DNA from 2 places in the Rhodococcus rhodochrous genome. Region 1 is predicted to be linked to the other one. Evidence: riboswitches for the same ligand, from Rfam matches in the RefSeq annotation. Region 1 holds a riboswitch; the other holds the start of a gene.

Region 1 (7,909 bases):
CCCGACGAGTGTTCGTCCACACCGAAGTCGATCCTGCCTACGGTGGCCTCGGTCTAGCCGCCCGGCTCGTGGAATTCGCGCTCGACGACGTCGCCGCCGGCGAACGCATCGTCCCGGTGTGCCCCTACGTCGCGAAATACCTGCGTACACACCACAACTACGACCACCTCATCGACTGGCCGGAGACCCAGCCATGACCACAGCCACACCCGCCCGCATTTCAATCGACAAGCAGACCCGCCCCGTCTACCGCGCACAGGTCGCCGTCGCGGTCGCCGTCCGCGACGCAGTCGCCCATGCGGGACTCGACCGCACACTCGTCGAACTGGTCAACATCCGCATCTCCCAGATCAACGGCTGCGCCTACTGCCTCGACGTGCACACCCGCGACGCCCTCGCCGGTGGGGAATCACCGCAGCGCCTCGCTGTCCTGCCCGCCTGGCGGGAGACCGAGCTGTTCACCGACCGCGAGCGCGCCGCGCTGACCCTCGCCGAAACGGTGACGACTCTGCCGACACCCGACCTCCAGGATCGCGACTACGCCGACGCCCGCGCCCACCTCACCGACGACCAGCTCTCGGCGATCGTGTGGGTGGCCATCGCGATGAACGCGTTCAACCGCATCTCGATCCTCAGCCGGCACCGTGTCCGTCCCTGCACCTCGGACTCCTAGCTGACGCCCCGAATTTCCATTCGATATCCATGCGCAGAAATATCCCGATACCGGCACGGCACCACCGGGTGCCACGGCAGTGGTGATCAGCAACGGCAGCGACCTCGCATTTCCGGTCGAGCAGGCCCGGCTGCGGGTGCCGCGCGGGATCATCAATCCGACGAAGATCTATTTCTCGGGCCGCAGTCAGTCCTCAATGAGTCCGTGCAGCTCGAGAATTCGTCGCCCCTCATCGGTGCGAATGCGTCCGCGCACACCGAAGACGGCGTCGAGTAGTTCGGGGGTCAGGACGTGCTCGGGTACGCCGGCATCGATCACCTGGCCGGCATCGAGTACCGCTATGCGGTCGCAGTATTCGGCCGCGAGGCGTAAATCGTGCAGAGTGACGAGCACCGCGAGGCCGTCGGCAGCAAGTGCGCGTAGAAGGTCGAGTACGCCGAGTTGATGACGTAGGTCGAGGTGGTTGGTCGGTTCATCGAGGAGCAGTACCTGCGGGTCCTGTGCGAGAGCACGGGCGATCGACACGCGCTGACGCTCACCGCCGGACAGCTCCGTGACATCACGGTCGGCATACGAGGACAGAGAGACCTGATCGAGTACACGCGCGACCACGTCCTCGTCGTCCTTGCGGAAGGGCTCGAGCCAGCCGCGCCGGGCGGAACGGCCGAGCCGCACGGACTCACGAACGGTGACACCACCGAAGGCCACGGGTTCCTGTGGACTGACCCCGATGGTGCGTGCCATCTGACGTCGGCGCAGGTCGCGGATGTTCTCGTCGTCGAGCAGGATCGCCCCGTCCGTCACTGACAGGGCGCGATAGCAGGTACGCAGCAGGGTGGTCTTACCGCTGCCGTTCGGTCCGACCAGCGCGAGGACTTCGCCGGGGACGACGTCGAGATCGGCGCCATGAAGAACGGTGCGCTCTCCGAGTCGGGCTTGCACTCCGCAAGCGCGGAGCCGGGTCATCGGCTGCCCTGACGGTAGCGTCGCCACAGCATGGCGATGAAGATCGGTCCTCCTATGAGTCCGGTGATGACACCGATCGGTAGTTCGGTGGTGTTGCTCAAAGATCGAGCGAGGATGTCGGCGAGTACGAGAGCGACCGCCCCGAGTAGAGCAGCGGTGGGGACGAGGCGCGCCGCGTTGCGGCCGACGAGAAAAGCGGCCAGATGGGGGACGAGCAGACCTACGAATCCGATCGTGCCCGATACTGCGACGGCTGCGGCGGCGAGTAGGGACACGGCGAGCAGGATCAGGACCCGGAATCGCGGAACGTTCATGCCGAGCGCGGTGGCTCCGTCGTCGCCGGTGAGTAGCAGATTGAGTTGGCGACTGCACAGTACGACAGCGGTTCCGACAACAAGGAGAACCAGGGTGGGCGCGATCAGGGACGTCCATCGGGCGTCGCCGAAGCCGCCTGCGAGCCATTGCATCACGGTGCCGAGCTGATGCACGTCGCCGAGGACGAGCAGGACGAAGGTGACGAGGGATGAGAACACCATCGACAATGCGACCCCGACGAGAACGATCGCGGTCACCGAATTCGCCCGCATACTCACCACGATGGTGACGGCGAGCGGTATGAGGGCTCCGAGGAAGGCAGCGACCGGCAGAGTGACGATTCCGACGGTGCCGGCACCGAATCCGAGGACGGTGACGGTGGCGACTCCGAAGCCGGCACCCGAGGACACTCCGAGAAGGTAGGGGTCGGCAAGGGGATTGCGGGTCACCGCCTGCGCGACAGCCCCCGCAACGGCCAACGCGGCGCCCACGATTGCGGCGGTCAGAGCGCGAGGTAGTCGGGACTCGAAGACGATCGCTTCCCGGGTGGCGCTCCACCACGGACGACCCCACACCGCCTCGAGGGAGACGGGGGAGATGCGGTGGGCGACGATGGCCCACACGTCGCCGGGCGGAATGGTGATCGTGCCCAGCGAGACCGCCACGACGACCACGAGAACGAGGGTTGTGGCGAGCAGCGTCAGTACCGCTCCCAGTGGCCGGTGGTGATTGCTCTTCTGCGCGTTGTCGGTCGAGGTCGGCGATACACGAAGAGACGCTTCGGCGACCGTGCTCATTCGACGAAGACTTCCGGATGGAATGCGTGCGCAATGGTTTCGACGGAGTTGACCATGCGGGAGCTTTCGAAGAAGTCGTCGAGTGGGACGACGACGAAGCGGTTGTCTCGGACGGCGGGGGTGGTCGCCATGACGGGATGATCCTGCAGGAACGCGATCTTGTCGGTGGCGCTGGTGGGTCCGTAGTCGAGTACCACGATTGCTTCGGGTCGGCGTTCGCCGACGACTTCCCAACTGGTCGCGAAGTAGGGCTTGGGTCCGTCGGCCGTGATGTTCTCGAGGCCCGCGTACTCACCGATGAGATTTCCGATGCCGACCCCGCCGACGGAGAGGGGTTCTGCTTCGCCGGAGTCGTAGAAGAAGGCTCGGATCGGTTGCACCCCGGCGGCTTCGAGGCGGGCTCGAATGTCTTCGAGGCCGGAGGTGATCCGCCCGGTCAGTTCCGCTGCCGCCTCCTCGACGCCGAGGATCGTTCCGAGCTGCGTGAAGTCGTTCTCGAGCAGAGCGATGCCCGGGAAACCCTGACCGCAGTACTCGGAGAACAGGAAGGTCGCGATTCCGGCAGCCTCGAGGGTGTCACGGTCGCGGCCCTGTTTTTCGTCGAATGCGCTTCGCATACCGCCGACGACGAGGTCGGGTTCGAGGTCGAGGATCTGTTCGGAGGTCGGATACTCCTGTGCGAGCGACGGGATGGCGCGGTACTGCTCTACGGTCTCGGGTAGAGGATCGAGTTGTTCGCCGTAACCCATACCTACGATGCGGTCACCGACGCCCATCTGGATCAGTGTTTCAGTGACGTGGTCGTTCATCGAGATGATGCGCTGCGGCGGGGCATCGAAGGTGGCAGTGCGCTCGCAGTTCGTGACGGTCACCGGTTCGGTGAACGCTTCGGCGGCTTCGACCTCCGTCATGCTCGTTCCACGGGAACAACCGACCAGCACCAGAGCTGCGGTCGCCATCGATGTGAACGCGATCATGTGGCGTCGGAACGGGCGGTGGTGGACGAACATGACACCTCGTGCTCTGCTCGGGGTGGTCTGCGAACCGGGACCCACTGGCAGGTCCCCGATAGTCGGTCCGGTCGTTTCTAGAGCCGGTTCCTCTGTGCAGTCGATCAGTCGATCTCGCACGCCACCGGTTGGTGCCGGTGGGTGCATCCGGCAGCGTACTCGGCGGGGGTCTTGTACCCCAATGCCGAATGACGGTGTCGGTGATTATGGTCGTCCTTGAAGTCCTCGATCACCACCCGGGCCTCGAGCAGAGTGGGCCAGTAGTTGCGGTTCAGACACTCATCGCGCAACCGGTTGTTGAACGACTCGATGAACCCGTTGTTCCACGGCGTGCCCGGCGGAATGTAGGACACCCCCACCGACCCAGCACAGAAGTCCCGCAGCGCTTCCGAGATGAACTCAGGCCCATTGTCCATGCGCAACACCAGCGGCGGCCCACCCCACATCGCGAACGCCTTCTCCAAGCCCTCGATCAACCGGCCGGCGGTGATCGAGCGGTCCACGATGTTCAACAACGACATCCGGGTATGTTCATCGACCATCGACGCGATCTTCACCGTCTTGCCGTCGACGGTCGAATCGAGCTGGAAGTCCAATGCCCACACCACATTCGGAGCATCAGCGTCGACGACCGGAACCGAGGACAGGCCGGCACGTTTGCGGCGTGGAGCACGCCGGACCTGCAATCCTTCTTCTTTCCACAGGCGGTGCACCTTCTTCTTGTTCACCTCGATGCCCTGGTCGTAGCGCAGCCATGCCCACGCCCGACGAAACCCGTGCCGCGGATGCTTGCGGGAATACCTGCGCAACTCTGCGCGCAGATCGGCGTCCGGGTCGCCTGGTGTCTGCGCCAACGGCAACCGCCGGTAAACCGATCGGGAGAGCCCAACGACCTTGCACGCGAACCGCTCCGACATCTGTAGGGTGTCGGTGAGCATGGTGATCGCGGCGCGTTTGGCGGTCGGGCTTAGAATTTTCCCTTCGCGATCTCCCGCAACGCGTCCTTCTCCAACTCGGCATCTGCGAGCAATCGCTTGAGCCGGCTGTTCTGCTCCCGCAGTTCCTTGAGCTCCTTCGCCGCATCGGCATCCATGCCGCCGTATTGACGACGCCAGTTGTACAGCGTCGCCGCCGACACCTCGAGCGCGGCGGCGATCTCCTCGCCGTTCTTGCCTTCCGCGGCCAACTCGTCGGCCCGGCGCAGCTTGCGCACGATGTCCTCGGCCGAGTGACGTTTGCGTCCCGCCATGATCCCTATCGTCCCTTCTTCGCCCTTACCAGGGCAATCAGGACTCTAGAACAACCCGGACCTACTCACAGGGGACACGCCACCACCACGACAGCAGGCACCGAAGGGTGCACGAACTGCCCTGCTGGACTCCGTCTCGCAGACCACGGCGATGTATCGGAGTCGCAGACCCCCCCAGGCAGGTATTCGGGCTCACCGCCGAGGTCGACGGTCTACCGTTGCGGGTCAGCGCCGGACTTCGACCGGACTTCCCCTGCGTTGGGTGTCAGCAACGTTCGCGTCATTATGCACATGGCCGGTTCGATAATGTGAGACCACCCTTGTTCGGGGTCGAAACAGACGCGGTGGCACGTGTCGCGGGCTGAGGTCGGTCTCCTCGATCGGCGAAACGCTGGGCGGGTAGCACCGGCCACTGGCCGATGCGCCGAGGCGGATCTGCAACAGATCCATCGATGGATGGTTATCGATGGATTTGTATCGTAGGGGGACGTTGCTGCTGTGGGGCGAGCAGGTGGGTCGGACATTCATGTGCACCGTAATGAGGTAGCGATGATGGACGGAAAGAGTACTGCACGGGGTTACCTGGTGCAGGAAGTTCGAGCATCACGCCGGGTCGGTAAACTCGGTCATCCCGGAAGTCGTCATTCAGGTGGGATTCGAAGTGGCCAGCTACGACCTCACGGTAACAATGGCCGTCGAGGGGGGACAACTTGAGCTGGAAGCATTTCAATGCATCATTGCGCGAGCCTCCCGTCGCACTCTTCTCAAGGATCCGGCAATCCGAGACCCGTACCTCCACCTATACCTTCCAGATTGCCGGATAGGCAGATTCGAGGGCGTCGGACATGTAGCAGCGGGCCCTTCACATCTACAGTTGCAGCCGCTCTGCAACTGCTGCAGCTGAATCGACCTGCTCCACACCTGCCTTCCGGTGGTCAGCATGGTCGCCGCGCCGTAAGACACACTGAATTGAGCATCTCCCGGAGTTCGTACTACGAGTTTGCTGGCAGGGGATTCACAATTAGCGCAGCTCCAGTTCGGCTGACATGAGGATCGATCGGTACGACGTCGTCGATGTCAAGCTCGAGGTCCGGCATGTCTCTTGTAAATCTATGCGAGGCAGATCGATGTTGCCGTGCATGTATCTACAGCAGACTTATGTGCTCGACGTTTCCGGCAGCGCGATGGCGCTAGTCAAGCTGGAGAGACCTGAGGATTCGAATGCTTGGACCGGTCCATCTCGCGCAAGGGCAGTACCGGGGCATTTTGTGAATCTTTCCCGTTCCGAGCGCCGCAGGATCGGTTCGTACGGGAGTGATTGAGCATCTGCACAATTGTTGTCTGAGGAGACTGTGGGGATGTCTCTTGTAGCCGCTTCTGTCCACGTATGTACTGGACACCACCAACAGGGCGATGTGGCTGAGGTCACTTTCTATCTTGATGAAGTTCGCTGCGTCGTCCGCCCACCTGATTCGACACCGGGAGAGGACAGAGATGACCTGGCGCGTGGGAATTGATATCGGAGGCACGTTCACCGACGTGGTGGCGATCGAAGAAGAGACCGGTCGCCGCGTATATGAGAAGGTGCCATCGACGCCATGGGACCCATCTGAAAGTTTCACCAACGGACTGCGCGGTTTGAAGGACCTGGGTGTCAGCCCTGACGGTGTCGTACTTGTCATGCACGGTACGACTGTGGCGACCAACGCGATTCTCGAGAGCAAGTACAGCGAGGCCGGACTGGTCGTCGCTAGAGGACATCGCGAGGTCCTGGAGACCGCCCGGCAGACCGTTCCGGGCGGCTTCGGCAACATCGCGGTCTGGGAGAAGCCACCGCGTGTGGTCCCTCTCGAACTGGTTCGCGAGGTCACCGGGCGCCTTGCCCACAATGGCGACGAACTCGTCCCGCTCGATGCCGATTCGGTCCGTGCGGTCGCTCAGCAGTTCAAGGACATGGGCATCGAGGCTGTTGCGGTTTCACTTCTCAACAGCTACCGGAACCCCGCGCACGAGCAGGCGGTGCGGGACATCTTCGCCGAGGTGCACCCGGGCTGCTTCATCACACTCTCGTCGGACCTGAGCCGCGAATACCGTGAGTACGAACGCACTCTGAGTACGTGCCTCAACACCGCACTCATGCCAGCGCTGTCCCGATATGTCAGCCAACTGGGAAACGCGATCAGCGACACCGGCAGCATGTCGCAACTCTTTGTAATGCAGTCAAACGGTGGCCTGGTGCACGATTCGGATATCGCCATCCAACCGATCAAGGCGGTTCTTTCCGGTCCGGCGGCCGGCGTGCTGGCGGCGTGCACATTCGGTGAGGCAGCCGGTGAGCCTGATCTCATTACCCTGGACATGGGAGGTACCAGTACCGACATCTGTTTGATCGAGGGCGGTAAGCCTCACATGCTCGCCGAAGGCAGGATCGAGCATTACAACATCAAGACTCCGATGGTGGACATCACCACGCTCGGCGCGGGTGGCGGTTCGATCGCCTCTATCGTCGGAGGTGAATCGCTTCGGGTCGGGCCGCAGAGTGCGGGCGCGAGCCCTGGTCCGGCGGCATACGGAAAAGGCGGTACGCAAGCAACAGTGACCGACGCGCACGTCGTACTCGGTCGTATTCCCGAAGCGAGCTTCGGCGACGGTTCGATCAAGGTCGACCGTGAGTCAGCGCGAAAGGCCATCACCGAAAATCTTGCTGACAAGCTCGGCATGAGCGCGGAAGAGGCGGCGCTGGGTGTGCTTCGGCTTGCCAGCGAGAACATGGCTCGCGGCATCAGTCTTGTAAGCGTTGCCCGCGGGCGTGACCCCCGCAATTTCACGCTGTTCCCGTTCGGCGGCGCTGGCGGACTGCATGCCGTTCGGTGCGCGGAGATCATGCAGAGCAACAAGG
Region 2 (7,909 bases), on a different replicon from region 1:
ACGGGTCGCGGCCCACCAGGTGGGTCACCTGTTGCCGCGCCGCGGCGAGATCGCCGTCGCGGAGCTGGGCGTCGATCGTCCGGGCCTCGAATCCGAGGGAACGACCACCGAGCACGGTCCAGGTGGCCAGCGCCGTGACGGTCACCGACAGCACCGGACGATCGCGGGTCGCGCGGTCGGCGACGTATCCCAACGCGCCGGCGGAGCCGACCAGTAGTGAGGTGAACACCACCCCGGCGACGCGGTGGTCGGCGTACAGCCGGCCCTCGGCGGCGCGCGCCAACTTCCCGAAGCCGCTCACGGGATGCCACCGCTGTGGGTCGCCGAAGAATTGGTCGGCGGCGTAGCCGAGCACCAGTCCGAGTGCCCTCTGCTTCACAGGATCGTTCTCCACGTCTCGACGAGCGCCGCCGTGGTCGCCGCGTCGCGCACCGCGATCCGCACCCAGTCGTCACCGAGACCGGGAAAGGTGTCGCCGCGACGCAGTGCGAAACCCTTCTCCCGCAATCGATCCCGAGTTCCTTCGGGAACGGACGCCAGCACGAACGGGGCCGTCGAGGGGGAGACCAGGCGGATCCCGAGGTCGGTGAGGGCGTCGACGAGAACCTCCCTGTCAGCGGCGATCTCCCGCGCGATCACGTCGGTCTCGCGTACTGCATCGTCGGATGCGCACGCGATCATCGCGGCCGCTGCGGGAGTGGACACCGACCAGGGCGGCTGCTGCGCGGCGAGATCCACGAGCACCGCGGCGTCGCCGACCACGTATCCCGCGCGCAGGCCCGGGATCGCCCACGTCTTGGTGAGCGACCGCAGCACCACGAGTCCCGGAACGAACTCTCCCGTCAACGATTCGGTTTCGCCGGGAACGGCGTCCATGAACGCCTCGTCGACCACGACCACCCGCCCCGGTCGGGTCAGTGCCAGAAGCGTGTCCGCCGAGTGCAGGACCGAGGTGGGATTGGTCGGATTGCCGACGATCACCAGGTCGGCATCCTCCGGGACCGCACCCGGATCGAGGACGAACCCGTCGTCGCGGCGCAACACGACTCGCGTGACGCGATGCCCGGCGGCCAGCAGTGCCGCCTCCGGTTCGGTGAACTGCGGGTGCACCACCACCGGCTTCCGCCATGCCCGCGCCCGGGCGATCAACGTGAACGCCTCGGCACCCCCCGCCGTCGGAAGGACCTCGTCGTTGCTGCGGCCGTGACGATCGGCGAGGGCGGCGCGTGCATCGCTCGGGTCGGGATACCGGGCGAGAGCGTCCAGCGAGGCACGCAGGGCGTCGTCGAGCCATACCGGTCGCGGTCGGCGCGAGACGTTGACGGCGAGGTCGACCAGCCCCTCGGTCGCGTCGCGGTCGCCGTGATGGTGCAGGTCGGGTTCGTGTGTTCGACGACGTGCCGGTGCCGAGGTGGGTTCGGGTGCGGGCTCCGCCGCCCGTGCGGCGTCCGTGAAACGTCGTGCGAGATCGGGATGTCCGGCCCAGTGCGTGTGCAGGTACGACGCGTGCACCGTGGCGGTCGCGACGCCGTCCGGCCGGCCGTCGAGCAGCCACGCGGGAGACGAGCCGGGATCGATCGCGGTGCGGTGGAATTCGTGGCCGGTGACGCGGGTGCCGGCGGGGGCGAGCAGGGTGTCCTGCGGTGCGATCGCGGTGCGGTAGCCGAGGGTCAGGCGCGGCGTCATCCGTGCCGAGGTGTCGAGGGCGCCGACCATCTCGTGCCCGTCGACCTCCCGCCCCAGATAGAGCAGACCGGCGCACTCGGCGACGGTCGGAACCCCCGCCGCGATCGCGGCGCGCAGGTGCGTGCGCAGGGGGAGGTTCGCGGCGAGGTCGGTGGCGTGCACCTCGGGGAACCCGCCGCCGAGATAGATCCCCGCGGTGCCGGCAGGCAGCCGTTCGTCGCGCAGGGGATCGAACGACACCGGTCGGCATCCGTGTGCGCGCAGGAGTTCCTCGGTCTCGGTGTAGCGGAAGGTGAAGGCACGACCTCCGGCGACAGCGATCACCGGTCCGTCCGCGGTGGATGTGCCCGGTGACCACGGCGTTGCCGACAGGTCGGGTGCTGCCGAGGCGATACCGAGGATCTCGGTGAGGTCGATGCGCTCGGCGATCCGCGCGGCGAGCCGATCCACCTGTGCGGTCGCCTCGTCGCGTTCCTCGGCGGGCACCAGGCCGAGATGGCGCGACGGAACGGTGATGCCGTCGTCGCGACCGAGCACGCCGATCACCGGGATGCCGGTCGGTTCGAGTGCGCGGATCACCTCGTCCGAATGTCGCTGCGATCCGGCCTTGTTCAGGATCACGCCGGCGATCCGCGTGCCGCGGTCGTAGGACGCCATGCCGTGCACGATCGCCGCGATCGACCGGGAGGCGTGCGAGACGTCGACGACGAGGATCACCGGTGCGGACAGCAGGGCCGCGGTGTGGGCGGTGGACGCGTATCCGTCGGTGCCGATCATCCCGTCGTACAACCCCATGACACCTTCGATCACGGCGATGTCCGCGCCGGCGGCGCCGTGCAGGAAGAGGGGAGCGACGAGGTCCTCGCCGACGAGATGCGGGTCGAGGTTGCGGCCGGGTCGGCCGGTGGCGAGGGAGTGGTAGCCGGGATCGATGTAGTCGGGACCGATCTTGTGGCCCGACACGACATGGCCGGCGCGGCGCAGCGCCGCCATGAGACCCGTGGCGACGGTGGTCTTCCCGTGCCCGGATGCCGGTGCGGCGACGACTACACGTGGAACTCTCACCACTCGATCCCTCGCTGGCCCTTCTGACCCGCATCCATCGGATGCTTGACCTTCGTCATCTCCGTCACCAGGTCGGCGACCTCGACGAGCTTCGGGTGCGCCCGCCGCCCCGTGATCATGACGTGCTGGCGTCCCGGCCGAGAGGTCAGCGTATCGACGACCTCGTCGATGTCGACCCACCCCCAGGCGATCGGATAGGTGAACTCGTCCAGCACGTACAGGCCGTGCTGCTCCGCGGCGAGGCGTCGCTGGATCTCGCGCCATCCGGCGCGGGCGTCGGCGGCGTGGTCCTCCTCGGTGCCCTCCTTGCGCGACCACGACCAGCCGGATCCCATCTTGTGCCACTCGATCGGCCCGCCGGTGCCGCGCTCGTCGTGCAGGTCGGCGAGGGTCTCGAAGGCGGTCTGCTCGCCGAGGCGCCACTTGGCGGACTTGACGAACTGGAAGACGGCGACCGACCAGCCCTGGTTCCAGCCCCGCAGCGCGAGACCGAATGCGGCCGTGGACTTCCCTTTTCCGTCACCGGTGTTGACCATCAGCAGCGGCCGGTTGCGGCGCTGGCGGGTCGTGAGACCGTCGTCGGGTACGACGGTGGGCTGTCCCTTCGGCATCAGGCGGCCCTCTCCCGAACGATTCCCGCGAGGGCGTCGGCATCGACCTCACCGACGGGCACGTATTCGGCGCCGAGGCGTTCGGCGAGACGGGCCGCGAGACCCATCCGGAACCGTCCCGTCTCGGAATCCACCACCACCGAGGAGATTCCCTGTGCAGCAATGACGTCTGCGGCGTCGAGCGAACGCTGCACAGCGTCCCGCCCGGCGGTGGCACGACCGTCGGTGACCACGACGAGCAGGGCACGCCGACGTGGATCCCGGAGCGAATGGCGTCGAACGGTTTCGGCCGCTTCGATCAGACCTTCGGCCAGCGGGGTCCGCCCACCGGCGGGGAGTTCTCGTAGTCGTGCGGCGGCCACGTCCACCGAATTCGTCGGCGGGAGTGCGAGGGTCGCGCCCGTGCCGCGGAAGGTCACGAGGCCGACGATGTCGCGACGGCGGTAGGCGTCGAGCAGCAGCGACAGGACGGCGGTCTTGACCTGCACCATCCGGTTGCGTGCGGCCATCGACCCGGAGGCGTCGACACAGAGCAGGACGAGATTGGTCTCGCGGCCTTCGATGATCTTGCGGCGCAGCTGCAGACCCTGATCGGTGAGGATGGTCGCGCGGATCGTGGCGGGAAGGTGAACCGGACCGGTGTCGCCGCGGCGACTGCCCACTGTGCGGCCGATCGTGGTGACCGCCCGCGACCGACGGCCGGCCGCCCCGCGCCCGACCCGATCGACGGAGAACACCCTGGCGCGAAACGGATCCGATGCCGACGCCAGGGTGGTGGACAACCTGTCGCCCGAGCCGGAGGACGTCTCCGCTGCCGAGTCGTCGGGTGCGCTTTCGCCGCCACCGGGATCGTCGTCGGGGCCGGGATCGGGGTCGTCTCCGCCGAGCAGGTCGTCGAGCAGGTCGTCGCTGCTGGTGGGGGCGTCGAACGGGTTGCGGCGCCGACGGTGCGGAAGCGCGAGCCGGGCTGCTGCCGCGATGTCCTCGCGTGTCACCTCGAGGCGGCCGTGCCAGGCGGCGTGTGCGATCGCTGTGCGGGCGGTGACCAGGTCGGCGCGCATGCCGTCCACGTCGAACGCCGCGCACACCTCGGCGATCGAGACCAGCGCATCGTCGCTCAGCACGACCTGCGGGACGAGTTCGCGTGCGGAGACGACGCGGCGCGACCACTCGGCATCCCGATCCGCCCACCGCGCGGTGAAACCGGCCGGATCGGCGTCGAAGGCCATCCGCCGCCGCACGATCTCGGCGCGCACGTGCGGGTCGCGGGGCGCGGCCACGTCCACCGCGAGACCGAAGCGGTCGAGCAGCTGCGGGCGAAGCTCGCCCTCCTCGGGATTCATCGTCCCGACCAGCACGAATCGGGAGGCGTGCTCGACGGAGACCCCGTCGCGTTCGACGGTCGAGCGACCCATCGCCGCGGCGTCGAGCAGTAGGTCGACCAGGTGGTCGTGCAGGAGGTTGACCTCGTCGACGTACAGCACGCCGCGGTGGGCCAATGCCAGGAGGCCGGGTTCGTATTCCGCCGTGCGGTCGGCCAGTGCCTTGCCGAGATGCAGCGAGCCGGTGACGCGATCCTCGGCCGCGCCGACAGGCAGTTCCACCAGCCGCACCGGACGGACATGCGCGCCCGCATCGGCAGGGTGAGGGCCGTCCGGACAGGACGTGTCGGGTGCGGCCGGATCACACGAGAACCGGCACTCGTCCACGACGGTGATCTGCGGCAACAGCGCGGCGTGGGCACGCACGGTCGTCGATTTCGCGGTGCCCTTCTCGCCGCGCACGAGCACACCGCCGATCGACGGCGACACCGCACACAGGGTCAGGGCCAGCGCGAGGTCGTCCGAACCGACCACCGCACCGAACGGATACACATGCACTTCGACCTCCACAGGCTCCCGCTGGGATGTTCTTCGCGGCAAGCTGTTCGAAGGCCGGTATTCGGACTTCCCGGTCGGACGCCGTGCGATCGCCTTCCCGGACCGGACGGTCCAGTGGCTGCGCGGGTGCGCATGATCGACGACTCCCGGGTCACCGCAGCGGGCCTGTGCCGGATTCTCACCGGCTTCCCGATTATCCCCGTGAGGGGCACCTTCGATTGCCTTGCCGCGGCCGAGTCTAGGCCATGGCGCGTGGGCTATGGTTCACCGCCATGGGACCGATGCGACAGACGACAGGCATCACCGTTGTCGGAATCGGGGCGGACGGATGGGCGGGCGTGCCGTCGGCCGTCCGGGAACGGATATTCGCAGCCGAGGTCCTGCTGGGCGGCCGGCGCCACCTCGATCTGGTGCCCGCCTGCGCAGCGGTGCGCGAAGAGTGGCCGTCGCCGCTCCTGTCCGGGCTCGACGACCTCCTCGACCGGCACGCCGGCAAGGACGTCGTCGCGCTGGCATCCGGTGATCCGCTGGTCTCCGGGATCGGTACCACCCTGATCCGGCGTCTCGGAGGCGACGCCGTGGAGGTGATCCCGGCGGTCTCGTCGGCGGCACTCGCCCGTGCGCGCATGGGCTGGTCCGCGGAGGAGTGCGAGACGGTCACCGTCGTGGGTCGCGAGATCGATGCTCTGCGCAGAGTTCTGACGCGCGGACGCAAACTCGTCGTCCTCGTCGACGGTGCACGTGTCGCGGATGTTGCGACGCTCCTGGTGGCCGCCGGTTTCGGGAACTCACGGGTCGCGGTGTTGTCGCATCTCGGTGCTGCGGACGAGTCCCGGATCGATGCGAAGGCGGCCCATCTGACCGATACGGGCGTCCGGTCTCTGAGTCTGATGTGCGTCGAGGTCGACGGACCCGCCGGGTTGTCGGTGCTGCCCGGTCTCGACGACTCCCTGTTCGAACACGACGGACAGCTCAGCAAGCGGACCGTGCGTGTCGCGGCGGTGTGCGCACTCGCGCCACGACCGGGGGAGTTGCTGTGGGACGTCGGTGCGGGAGCCGGGTCCGTCGGAATCGAATGGGCGCGAACCGATCCGCGCTGTCGTACTCTCGCGATCGAGAAGGACGAGAGGCGCGCCGGCGCAATCGAGCGCAATGCTGCCGCGTTGGGTGTGCCGTCGGCGGTGCGGGTCGTCCGTGGTGCCGCCCCCGCCGCGCTCGACGGACTCCCGGTGCCCGACGCGATCTTCGTCGGCGGGGGAGGAAGTCGTGAGGGTGTGCTCGACACGTGCTGGGACGCATTGCCTCCCGGCGGTCGGCTCGTCGCGCATGCAGTGACGCTGGAGACCGAGGCCGGCCTCGTGCTGTGGTGGAAGACGCACGGCGGTGAACTCACCCGTCTGTCCGTCGAACACGCAGATCCCATAGGAACATTCACCGGCTGGCGTGCGCAGCGACCGGTCGTGCAGTGGAGCGCAGTGAAAGGCGAACGATGACCGTCCATTTCGTCGGATCCGGACCCGGAGCGGCCGACCTGCTCACGCTGCGAGCGGTGAACCTGCTGCGCGAGGTCCCGGTCGTGCTGTACGCCGGTACCTATCTCGATGCCGAGACCCTCTCGCACTGCCGTGACGACGCCGAACTGGTCGACACACAACACCTGGACCTCGACGAGATCACCGCCCATCTCGTCGACGCGCACCGGCGCGGCCTCGACGCCGTGCGACTGTGCTCCGGCGACCCGTCGCTGTACTCGGCGCTCACCGAACAGACGCGACGACTCGACGCCGCAGGCGTGCCCTGGGACGTCACGCCCGGTGTGCCCGCCTACGCCGCGGCGGCCGCGGCACTCGGCACCGAACTGACCGTTCCCGAACTCGTGCAGACGGTCGTGCTGACCCGCACGCAGGCCCGGTCGACGGCGATGCCCGACACCGAGGCTCTGACGCGGGTCGCGGGGATCCGGGCGAGTCTCGTCCTGCACCTGGCGATCACCCGCATCCGTGTCCTGGCCGAAGAACTCACTGCCGAATACGGCGCCGATTGTCCCGTCGCGGTGGTCGCGTTCGCATCGCGGCCGAACCAGGTCGTGCTGCGCGGCACCCTCGCCGACATCGCCGACGGTGTGGAAGCCGCGGAGCTGAAGCACACCGCGGTCATCGTCGTCGGACACGCTCTCGGCGTGCGTGAGCGGCCGGATGTGGCCTGCTCGCATCTCTACGACCCCGCCCGCGAGCGCCCCGGTCTCGGATAACTCCATCTTCGCCCGCCGTACCGGGATTCGCCCCGGTTGCAGCAGGGGCGAACCCCGGTACGGCGCGCGAACCTGTTGACAACCCGGGGGTGAACGCCGTTCACTCGATGCGGGGTGAACGGTGTTCACCCCGCAGGGTGGCAACGGAGATGGGGACATGGGACGAACGACACCGGCGTCGGGCACGACGATCACGACGCTGCTGAGCCTGGCGGGTCTCGTCGCGGCTCTGCAGACCACGCTGGTCATTCCGCTGCTTCCGGACTTCCCCGAGATCCTCGACGTCTCCGCCGGCGCCGCGACGTGGCTGGTGACCATCACGCTGCTGACCGGAGCGGTGGCGACCCCTATCGTCTCGCGGTCGGCCGACATGTTCGGCAAGCGCCGAATGATGGTGCTGTCGCTGGCGATGATGG

The links. Region 1 has a riboswitch for cobalamin ahead of C6Y44_RS26395 (IS3 family transposase). Riboswitches for the same ligand answer to the same signal wherever they lie in the genome.
Region 2: another riboswitch for cobalamin. It lies ahead of C6Y44_RS20015 (VWA domain-containing protein); the one in region 1 lies ahead of C6Y44_RS26395 (IS3 family transposase).

What each region holds. Positions count from the first base shown of each region.
Region 1 is NZ_CP027558.1:334,267-342,175, forward strand. Features, by position in the region: gene C6Y44_RS26370 (GNAT family N-acetyltransferase) at 1-197, shown strand, start outside; gene C6Y44_RS26375 (carboxymuconolactone decarboxylase family protein) at 194-673, shown strand; gene C6Y44_RS26380 (ABC transporter ATP-binding protein) at 860-1,639, opposite strand; gene C6Y44_RS26385 (FecCD family ABC transporter permease) at 1,636-2,751, opposite strand; gene C6Y44_RS26390 (ABC transporter substrate-binding protein) at 2,748-3,728, opposite strand; one part of gene C6Y44_RS26395 (IS3 family transposase) at 3,866-4,746, opposite strand; one part of gene C6Y44_RS26395 (IS3 family transposase) at 4,746-5,010, opposite strand; cobalamin riboswitch at 5,171-5,320, opposite strand; gene C6Y44_RS26400 (hydantoinase/oxoprolinase family protein) at 6,505-7,909, shown strand, end outside.
Region 2 is NZ_CP027557.1:4,330,985-4,338,893, reverse strand. Features, by position in the region: gene C6Y44_RS20030 (cobalamin biosynthesis protein) at 1-379, opposite strand, end outside; gene C6Y44_RS20025 (cobyrinate a,c-diamide synthase) at 376-2,751, opposite strand; gene cobO (cob(I)yrinic acid a,c-diamide adenosyltransferase) at 2,748-3,362, opposite strand; gene C6Y44_RS20015 (VWA domain-containing protein) at 3,362-5,242, opposite strand; cobalamin riboswitch at 5,278-5,473, opposite strand; gene C6Y44_RS20010 (bifunctional cobalt-precorrin-7 (C(5))-methyltransferase/cobalt-precorrin-6B (C(15))-methyltransferase) at 5,515-6,735, shown strand; gene C6Y44_RS20005 (cobalt-precorrin-4/precorrin-4 C(11)-methyltransferase) at 6,732-7,493, shown strand; gene C6Y44_RS20000 (MFS transporter) at 7,651-7,909, shown strand, end outside.